Regions from separate parts of the Ancylomarina subtilis genome, predicted to be linked through region 3. Evidence: riboswitches for the same ligand, from Rfam matches in the RefSeq annotation. Region 3 holds a riboswitch; each other region holds the start of a gene.

Region 1 (3,180 bases), 410 kb from region 3:
ACATGGCTGGCGAGAAAGAAGCTCCTCAGTACGAGCTTCAAATTTTCGACTGGGAAAGCAAAAAAGCGGTCAAAGTTAAAGCAAATGCGTTCAAGGATCAGACCCTTTCAATTTTGACCGCTCCAAGAAAGAAGCGTAACGAGGCTGATGATGTCAAATTCTCGAAATGGATGAATAAGGGAAGTGATTTGCTTTATTTCAAACGCACTAGCCGTGATATGAAACGTGTGGATATCTGTACGGCTAACACCACAACCGGTGAAGTTAATATCCTTATAGAAGAACGCTTAAACACTTATATCGAAGGCAGAAGTCCTTTCGCATTGGTAAATAACGGAAAAGAAATGATCCATTGGTCAGAACGCGATGGCTGGGCTCATTTTTACCTTTACGATGGTCAAGGAAAACTAAAGAACCAAATTACTTCAGGTCCATGGCACTGTGACGGAATTCAGGGCATCGATGAGCAAAACCGTGTCCTTTATTTTACAGCGAATGCTCGCGAAAAAGGTGAAGACCCTTATTACTCGCATCTTTACCGTGTGAATTTTGACGGTACAGGTTTAAAACTTCTTAATAAGGGTGATTTCGATCACAAAGTAAATTTGAATGATCAAACTCACTACTTTGTAAATAACTCTTCAAGAGTTGACTCTGCTCCTGTTTCTGCACTTTACAATTCAAGAGGAACGAAATTGATGGATCTTGAAGAAACTGATTTAACTCGCTTATTTGAGACAGGTTATAAATTCCCTGAGACTTTTAAAGTAAAAGCAGGCGATGGCGTAACTGATATTTACGGCGTAATGTACAAGCCATTCGATTTCGATCCTAATAAAAAGTACCCAATCCTAACTTACGTTTATCCAGGACCTCAAACTGAAGCGGTTTACAAAAGTTTCTCAGTGCGTATGGATAGAGCTGACCGTATGGCTCAATTAGGCTTTATTGTAGTGACAATGGGTAACCGTGGCGGTCATCCTGCCCGATCTAAGTGGTATCACAACTACGGTTATGGCAACCTAAGAGATTATGGTTTGGAGGACAAAAAAGTGGGTATCGAACAATTGGCTGACAGATACAGTTTTATTGATATCAATAAAGTCGGAATTTACGGTCACTCAGGGGGTGGATTCATGTCAACGGCGGCTATGTTGGTTTATCCTGATTTCTTTAAAGTAGCGGTATCTGCCGCGGGGAACCACGATAACAATATTTACAACCGCTGGTGGAGTGAAACACATCATGGTGTGAAAGAAGTTGTGAGCGAAAAAGGTGATACCACTTTCCAATACAAGATTGACACCAACCCTAGCCTGGCTAAGAACCTGAAAGGGAAATTGATGATTGTTACCGGTGATATCGATAACAATGTTCATCCTGCCAACAGCATCAGAATGGCCAATGCCCTAATTAAGGCAAACAAACGATTCGATTTCTTCTTATACCCTGGCCAACGTCATGGTTTTGGTAATATGAGCGAATACTCGTTCTGGCTGCGTGGTGAATATTTCTGTAAATATCTGATCGGTGATTTCAGATCGTCTGCTGATTATGTCGAAATGCAAAAAGATCAGCCCAGCAACAAATAGCTTTAATAACTGATAAGACAATGATATCCCGACTTACTTTGGCAAGTCGGGATTTTTTTTTTACACTGCTCCCGATCTTGCCCTATCCAAAAAAAGGATTGAATTTAAATAATACATTTAAACAAATCCAAAACCTTAAGATCACCAAACAAAATGACCATTGTTCATTACTTCTTAATAACTATAATGATTTTTTCATTTAGAATATCAATTTTCATTCTACTTTTATAAAGCAAAATTGATCAAGGGAATACTGTTAAAATCAGTAGCTGTCCCCGCAGCCGTAAATTGCAATTAGGTTTTACTTATTAAAAAGCCACTGTCTGCCTCAAGCGTATGGGAAGGCCAAGTAAAATGCAATAAGCCGGAAGACCTGTCATTTTTGATCGTAATTCGTAGCTTTCGGGAGAAAAAGCTTAGGAAGACTTTACTGCTTTCTTGTATTCTACCCCCAGCTACCATTAATTCTTTAATTTAAAATTTAAGACATGATGAAAATTAATGGTGCTATTAAAACAGTACAAAAACGCGACGGTCGAATCGTCGCCTTCGAATCGGAAAAAATTGCCTTTGCCGTATTCAAAGCCTTACGTGCCGTTGGTTCGCCCAACCGAGCCCTTGCCGATCAAATCACGAAAAGTGTTATTGCAAAACTTAAAACGGATGCCCCCAGTGTCGAAGACATTCAGGATGCTGTCGAGTTTGAACTCTTCGAGCAGAAACACTATCAGGCTGCCAAGGCTTATATTATTTATCGAAAACAACACGAGGGCATCAGGGATGTAAAAGAGCTCTTTTCGAATATCGATATCATCGATGATTACCTAAACAATAACGACTGGCGAATTAAAGAGAGTGCCAATTCATCCTACTCATTGCAGGGGATGAATCAACACATTTCCACAATCATCAGCTCGCAATACTGGCTAAATAAAATTTATCCAACCGAAATTGGTCAGGCGCACAAGCAAGGCAAACTCCACATTCACGACCTGGGCTTTGTAAGTGTCTATTGTGTGGGATGGGATTTGCAGGAAATTATTCGAATTGGATTTAAAGGCGTACCGGGCAAGGTTGAAAGCAAACCTGCCAAACACCTGAGAACCCTACTGGGACAGATCGTCAATTTCTTTTATACCATGCAGGGCGAAGCTGCCGGAGCCCAAGCCTTCTCTAATTTTGACACCTATCTGTCACCCTTCATTCGTCACGACAATTTGTCGTACAAGGAAGTCAAACAGGCACTTCAGGAGTTTGTCTTTAATATGAACGTGCCCACCCGTGTCGGGTTTCAAACCCCCTTTACCAATATCACCCTCGATTTGGAGATTCCCAACAACATGAAGGACACAGCTGTGATTATTGGCGGTGAATTGCAGGAAACGACTTATGGCGACTACCAGCACGAAATGGATATCTTCAATAAAGCCTTTGCTGAAGTGATGACTGAGGGCGATGCCTGCGGTCGTATATTCTCATTCCCTATACCGACCTATAACATCACCAAAGATTTCGACTGGAATAACGAATACCGTCAGCCCATTTGGGAGATGACAGCCAAGTATGGCATTCCCTATTTCTCAAATTT
Region 2 (3,180 bases), 1.2 Mb from region 3:
CGCTCATATCTTCATCAGAGATGCTATTCTTAATCAGATCAATTGACAAGTCAACCATCTCCTGACAGACGCCAATATAGTTGGCCAATTTAATACTCACCTCATGCTTTTCCTGAAGCTCATGCAGCATATTCGGAATATCAGAAGCAATATGCACGCCATTGAATAAGAAAACCGGCACGGCAATAATTTCCTCTACACCTTTAGCTTTAAGCTTGCTGATGCCCTGCTCAAAGTTAGGTTCCGAAAGTTCCAAAAAACCATATTCAACTTCGTAATCGGTGATTGTGTTTGCAAATTTCTCTGCAAATACTTTAAATGCTAATTCTCCAACTTGAACGCGCGTCCCGTGTCCGCACAGTAAGATTCCTTTCATAATTTTAGATTTGAGTTGTGAGCCATGAAATAATTAACTTGACTCATTCACTTTTCACTCTTTAACTTTTAGACCTTTCGACTTTTCAACTTTCAGACCTTAATAAGTCATCTGAGCTTCTTCAGCTACAGCCATCAGTTTATCTGATATAGAAACCACTTCGCCTACAACCATAATGGCTGGCGGACGAAAATCCAATTCTTCCATTTTTGCAACGATATTATGCAACTCGCCTTTCACAACTTCCTGTTCGGGACAGGTGCCCCATCGAATTAGAGCTACCGGAGTTTCTTTTGAGCGTCCGTGTTCCATCAAATTGTTGACGATAGTTGGCGCATTGGTAATACCCATATAAAAGACAAGGGTATCGATGCCTGTCGAAATTTTATCCCATTGCAAATCTCTTTCGCGGCTTACCGGAGGGTGTCCTGTGAAAAAAGCAACTGATGAAGACACATTGCGAGCCGTAACCGGAATACCGGCATAAGCAGGCGCAGCAATCCCCGAAGTAATCCCGGGAATCTCTTCAAATTCAATTCCGTTCTCAAGCAATTTAATCGCCTCCTCGCTCCCTCTTCCAAATACGTAGGGATCGCCACCTTTTAAACGCACAACCGTTTTTCCCATCTTGGCATAATCCACAATCATTTGATTAATGTCTTCCTGCGGACAGGTGTGTTTCTTGTGTTTTTTACCCACATAAATGCTTTCACAAGCGTCTTTGCAATAGTCAAGCAATTCAATATTTACCAGGTAGTCGTAGAATACGACATCGGCAATTTTTAAGGCTTCAGCAGCCTTTACGGTTATTAAGCCCTTATCTCCCGGGCCCGCGCCGGTTATATATACTTTTCCGTTCATTGTTCTTTTCTTAATATCTCAAAAGTGTTTATCAGCTTTATAATTCCCAGGTATGTCCATCAATCTTATCCAAAAAGGCTTCCACCTTCTCCAGTAGATTGTCTTTCATAAATGCCTTCTTTTCCTTTTCACTTAATCCGGTAGTCTCTTTGACGAACTGATTTCTCAGACGTCCCAATTCCATAACCTCTTCTTTCAAAGAGTTATCAAATTTCTGATCGAGATATTTACGGATTTTCTTAGCTAAATAGGGGTTTTGGCCATTTGAAGAAACAGCTATTTGAATATCGCCACACTGGCTTGCTGCAGCCGGATAAAAATTGGAATAAGCCCTTGAATTAACAGAATTAAACAGGATCGATTCTGCCTCGGCATCAGCACCTATTCGAGAATTGGTTTGGGAACAATCGGTTGCTGCAATCACCAGAAAAAAACCATTCACATCATTTTTCTGATAGGTACTTTTCAAGTAATGAAACGTCCTTGCCTCATGCATGGTCTGTAATTCAACACTCAAATTTGGGGCAATAAGCGTCACCTCAGCTTCTGCCTTAATCAAAGACTTCAACTTTCGTTCAGCAACTTTACCTCCGCCTACAACTAAACAATTTCTGCCCTTTAAATTCAGGCTTACAGGGTACCAGCTCATCGTGCATTTGTATTAATGAATAATTCGATCTTAAAAAAAATCGATAGCACGGTAATCGAACGTCTACGAATTGGGGTGTAAAAAACTATTGCAGATGATAACATATCAACAAACAACTCCCTTCCCCAAGAGTTTTAGGTTTGATTACCATTTTGGCAGGTTTCCTGACTTGTTTCGTAGATCGAATGATCGGTTTCTTTCCTTCCCATCCGCGAAATGCGAACAGTGGATGTGGTAAAAACCATAAAAAACTTACAGTAGCGGGGGCTGTCCCGGATTTTAACCGGATTCCCTTTTAAAGCTCAATCGAAGATGAAGCTTTCACCAAAACTGTGTCAAATGTAGTGGTTTTTTATTCGCTCCAAAATGAATTCAAGATTTTTTTAGGCTTATTCATACTTGTTATAAAACAGCAAGCTTCTGTTTAGAAATTGAAGAATACACTAGAACATAATAAGCCTGCTTCATTCATAAGGAATTCAGCCAATTTAGAAGCACTTCTTTTATCATTCCATCATAAATTGCTTATCTATGCAGAATAAATCCATAAAAGAAACTCAAACAGCACATGCCTTCACTTCAAATATTATCCATTGCCCTTTTAAGCCTTTATGTCATTCTCATTGTCGGTTCATCCCTCTTTTCGAAAAAGAGTGACTCAGTAGAAGGCTATTTTCTGGCCAACAGATCCCTCTCATTTGTAGCACTCGCAATCACCTTTATCGCTTCGTGGTGGGGAGCCGGATCAGCAATTGAAACAGCCGATCATTCCTATCAAAATGGGATCAGTGCTTTTTGGATATACGGCATGCCTGTCCTGTTTTCAACCGGACTACTCTTTGTATTTGCCAGAGCCATCCGAAAAGTGGGCAGCATCACCCAACCCCAACTTCTGGAAGAACGCTATGGCAAAGCTCCTGCTTTAATGCTTTCAGTTCTGATCTTTCTTTTCATGACCATTACGGCAGCCTCCCAAATTGTGGGTATTGGTATTTTCTTCGAAAAATTTCTGCACTTAGATTATAAGTTATCGGCCATTATAGGAACAGCTATTGTCCTCCTTTATTCCTTTTTTGGAGGATTTAAGGCTGTGGTTCGAACTGATATTATACAATTTGTCTTTCTTTTGTCCGCTTCAGTATTGGTTTTCGGATATGCTTACTATTACTCCGGAGGCGTATTGGCTATCGAGAATATTGCAAAAAACAAACAATTAACACACTACTTTTCATTCAGTTACCAGCTCTCAAACAATATGGTTTATATTATCACCTTTGGCAGCGCCTGGATGATA
Region 3 (3,180 bases):
CAACAATTAAAGGGGATTTCCTATGTGACACGATTCCCTACAGTCCAAGTTGTGGCTTTTTTAGTGGTATCGAATTAGCCAGTAGATGGAAAGAAATTTTTAGTAATCATATAAAGGAAAGTTGGAAGAACGATGGAGACCTTTTTACCAAGTATTTTGCCTGATGCCTTTTCGGGAGCTTTGTTTGCTCTTGAAGGTATAAAAGATAGTATTGTTGTATTGAATGGACCAACGGGATGCAAGTTTTATCATGCCGCCGTTTCAGGCGATCAATTGTGTCGGGGTTTTTCCTACGATCCGGTTTCAAATCCCGAACGCTACTATTTTCGACAGAACCGAATCCCCTGTACATTTCTCGACGATCATGACTTTGTGTATGGCGCGAAGGAAAAACTGGAAGGCGTCCTTAATTTTATAAAGGAGGACCAGTTTAATTATCTGGCTCTGGTGAATTCGCCGGGAGCGGCCTTAATTGGCGATGATTTGGAGGCCTATTTCAGGAATGCCTATCCTGATCTTGCGGGTGTTTGCATTGAAAATACAGGGTTTTCAGCTCCCTTTCATCAGGGCTTTAGCGATACGCTATTGCAAGTATTACAAAGTTTGGCTCCTCAACAAAAGTCCAAAACAGATCCACGAAGTGTAAATTTGGTGGGAATTTCCATTTACCACAAGTATTTCGAAGGAGAGGTTCAAGAGATGAAACGCTTGCTGTCCTTGTGTGGCATTTCAGTGAAAACAACGATGTTAGCGGGTGATTCTACAGCCCAATTGAGTCGTTTTGCCGAAGCGGAGCTGAATATTATCTTACAGCCTGAATTTGGCAAACCAGCCGCTATGTGGATGGAAAAAGAATACGGTATTCCTTACCTGGAACAGGAAACAGGTATGTGTATAGGTTTTGATGCCACTGAAAGTTTGGTACTTTCGGTTTGTAAACAATTGGGGGTAGATTTTCATGCTGCTTTGGAAGATATTAAAAGAGCCAGAGCCCGCGCTTTTGCAAATATCTACAGCTTTAACTCTTTAACAGGATTGCCTAAGGGAGCCTATTTTTCTATTAAGGCCGAAGCCTCATTCGCTTATTCAATGACTCATTTTTTGTATTCCTATTTGGGCATGTTGCCCGAGTGTATCGACTTAATTGATGTGATTCCTAATGATCCCTATCAGAAGAAGCTACTTCAGTTTTTGGAGGAGAAAGATCTGGGTGACCGACTGGGAAGTGTTGGGAAATTGGAGCTTTCCTCTTTACTTTTAGCAGATGCTAACAGCATCGCTCAGACTCAATTACAGAATGATAATTTGTTTGGAATAGAGATCAGTTTGCCTGGTTTTGGTTACACTCATGTTATTCCGCGAGCCTTAACAGGGGTGAGTGGTTGTCTGTATCTTTTAGAACAGATTATTAATGGCTTGAGGTTTATTAAGCGCTGATAATTAGAGAGTCTGTAGTGTTTGGTCACACCGTCTGAAAGGTGTCATATTAAAGGCCTATTTTACTTTATAAAGTTTAAAATTTATCTATATTTGCACCGCATTTGGTATTTCACTCCTCATTATTCAGGATTGAAATGAAAAGGGAATCCAGTTAGAATCTGGAACTATACCCGTAGCTGTAAGTTCTAAAAAAAGCTTTTTGAACGACCTATGCCACTGTTCGCTTTAAGCGGATGGGAAGGCCTCAAAAAGTAGAATAAGTCAGAAGACCTGCCTTTGCAATTAATACAAGTCATTGCTTTCGGGAAAAAGAGCAAGTGAACGAAAATAGACTCAATACAGATATTCAGGATTGTTTTTCCATAAGGGATCCTTTGTGTCATGTTGTCAAATTTTCTTTTAGCTCCCTGTTTGCATTGCATTAGTTAAAACATTTTTCATTTTATTAAACTCAAACATGAAAAGAACATTTTTAACGGCTTTTGCATTGCTTTCATTTATGAATTTTGCATCTCAAGCTAAGGATGAACCTGTTGTAGATACAACAGCAGTTCGTCATTTGAATCTAAACGAAGTACAGATTAATGCTTCACGTGTAAACGCAAAATTAAAGGATTTGCCTCAAAAAGTGGATGTGATTACCAGAAGGGTAATTGAATCAACTTCTGCGCTGGATATGGGGGAATTGCTTAAGAAGACAGCTGGTGTTGATATTATCCAATATCCTGGCGTGTCATCAGCGATTAGTATGCGAGGTTTTGCACCATCAACTTCGAATAAGTACAATGTCATTTTAATAGATGGCAGACCAGCAGGAACGACAAATATCGCTACAATTGATATGTCGAATGTTGAACGTGTTGAAATTTTAAAGGGGCCATTTTCTGCACAATATGGTTCATCTGCAATGGCAGGAGTTATAAATATTGTAACCAAAGAGAGCCATAAAGATATGAGTGGTTCGGTAGGTGTTGCTTATGGAAGTTTTAAAACGTTTAAAGGTAATCTTAGTGTAGGTGGTTCTTTGTCTGAATCGATGGATTTTGATGTGAGTTACAATTATCAAAAGCAAGGAGACGACTACAAAGTTGGTAAAAAGAACTTTTGGGGTAAAAGCGATGCTGAAAGTATTCTCGATCAGTCGACCTATGGTGAAAGAATGGAACATTCTCAGTTTGAAAGGCACAATGCCAATGCTCGTTTAGGTTTCATTTTGAATGAAAATTGGAAAATCAATATGAATCAGTCGGTGTTTATTGCCAACGGCATTGAAACGCCAGGTTCATTTTGGCACATTTATGGTATGAACTCAAAAGATATCAACCAATACAGAACCAGTGCAGATGTGTTGGGAACGATGGGGATTCATAATTTGAGTTTTTCTCCTTTTCACTCCAAAGAAGAATCTACAACCTTCAATTCAAAATATGGAAACACTGAAAGTACTCATAAGAATTATGGTTTTATTCTTCAGGATGCATTTAAATTGGGAGATCATTCTCTTGCTTTCGGTGTTGATAATAAAAATGATTTATACGAAACCAATAAGTGGAGTTTAGCTGGCGATGAAGCGGCACCATATCGTCCTAATTATTTGACTCAAACAACAGGATTGTTTGGACAGATTAATACCAAAGCAATAGATGGCAAATTAAATTTGGCAATGGGTGCTCGTTACGATCATATACAGTTTGAGCTAAAAAATAGTGAATTTTTCTTTGTAGACAACAGAAAAGAGGA

The links. Region 3 has a riboswitch for cobalamin ahead of EV201_RS00125 (TonB-dependent receptor plug domain-containing protein). Riboswitches for the same ligand answer to the same signal wherever they lie in the genome.
Region 1: it holds a riboswitch for cobalamin, as region 3 does, so the genes downstream of both, EV201_RS01845 (ribonucleoside triphosphate reductase) here and EV201_RS00125 (TonB-dependent receptor plug domain-containing protein) in region 3, are expected to answer to the same signal.
Region 2: it holds a riboswitch for cobalamin, as region 3 does, so the genes downstream of both, EV201_RS04955 (precorrin-2 dehydrogenase/sirohydrochlorin ferrochelatase family protein) here and EV201_RS00125 (TonB-dependent receptor plug domain-containing protein) in region 3, are expected to answer to the same signal.

The regions. Positions count from the first base shown of each region.
Region 1 covers NZ_SHKN01000001.1:440,689-443,868, reverse strand. Annotated here, with positions in the region: gene EV201_RS01850 (S9 family peptidase) at 1-1,592, shown strand, start outside; cobalamin riboswitch at 1,815-1,987, shown strand; gene EV201_RS01845 (ribonucleoside triphosphate reductase) at 2,081-3,180, shown strand, end outside.
Region 2 covers NZ_SHKN01000001.1:1,205,853-1,209,032, forward strand. Annotated here, with positions in the region: gene EV201_RS04945 (sirohydrochlorin chelatase) at 1-376, opposite strand, end outside; gene cobA (uroporphyrinogen-III C-methyltransferase) at 476-1,237, opposite strand; gene EV201_RS04955 (precorrin-2 dehydrogenase/sirohydrochlorin ferrochelatase family protein) at 1,275-1,886, opposite strand; cobalamin riboswitch at 2,024-2,230, opposite strand; gene EV201_RS04960 (sodium:solute symporter family protein) at 2,455-3,180, shown strand, end outside.
Region 3 covers NZ_SHKN01000001.1:28,342-31,521, forward strand. Annotated here, with positions in the region: gene EV201_RS00115 (nitrogenase component 1) at 1-164, shown strand, start outside; gene EV201_RS00120 (nitrogenase component 1) at 133-1,437, shown strand; cobalamin riboswitch at 1,525-1,732, shown strand; gene EV201_RS00125 (TonB-dependent receptor plug domain-containing protein) at 1,898-3,180, shown strand, end outside.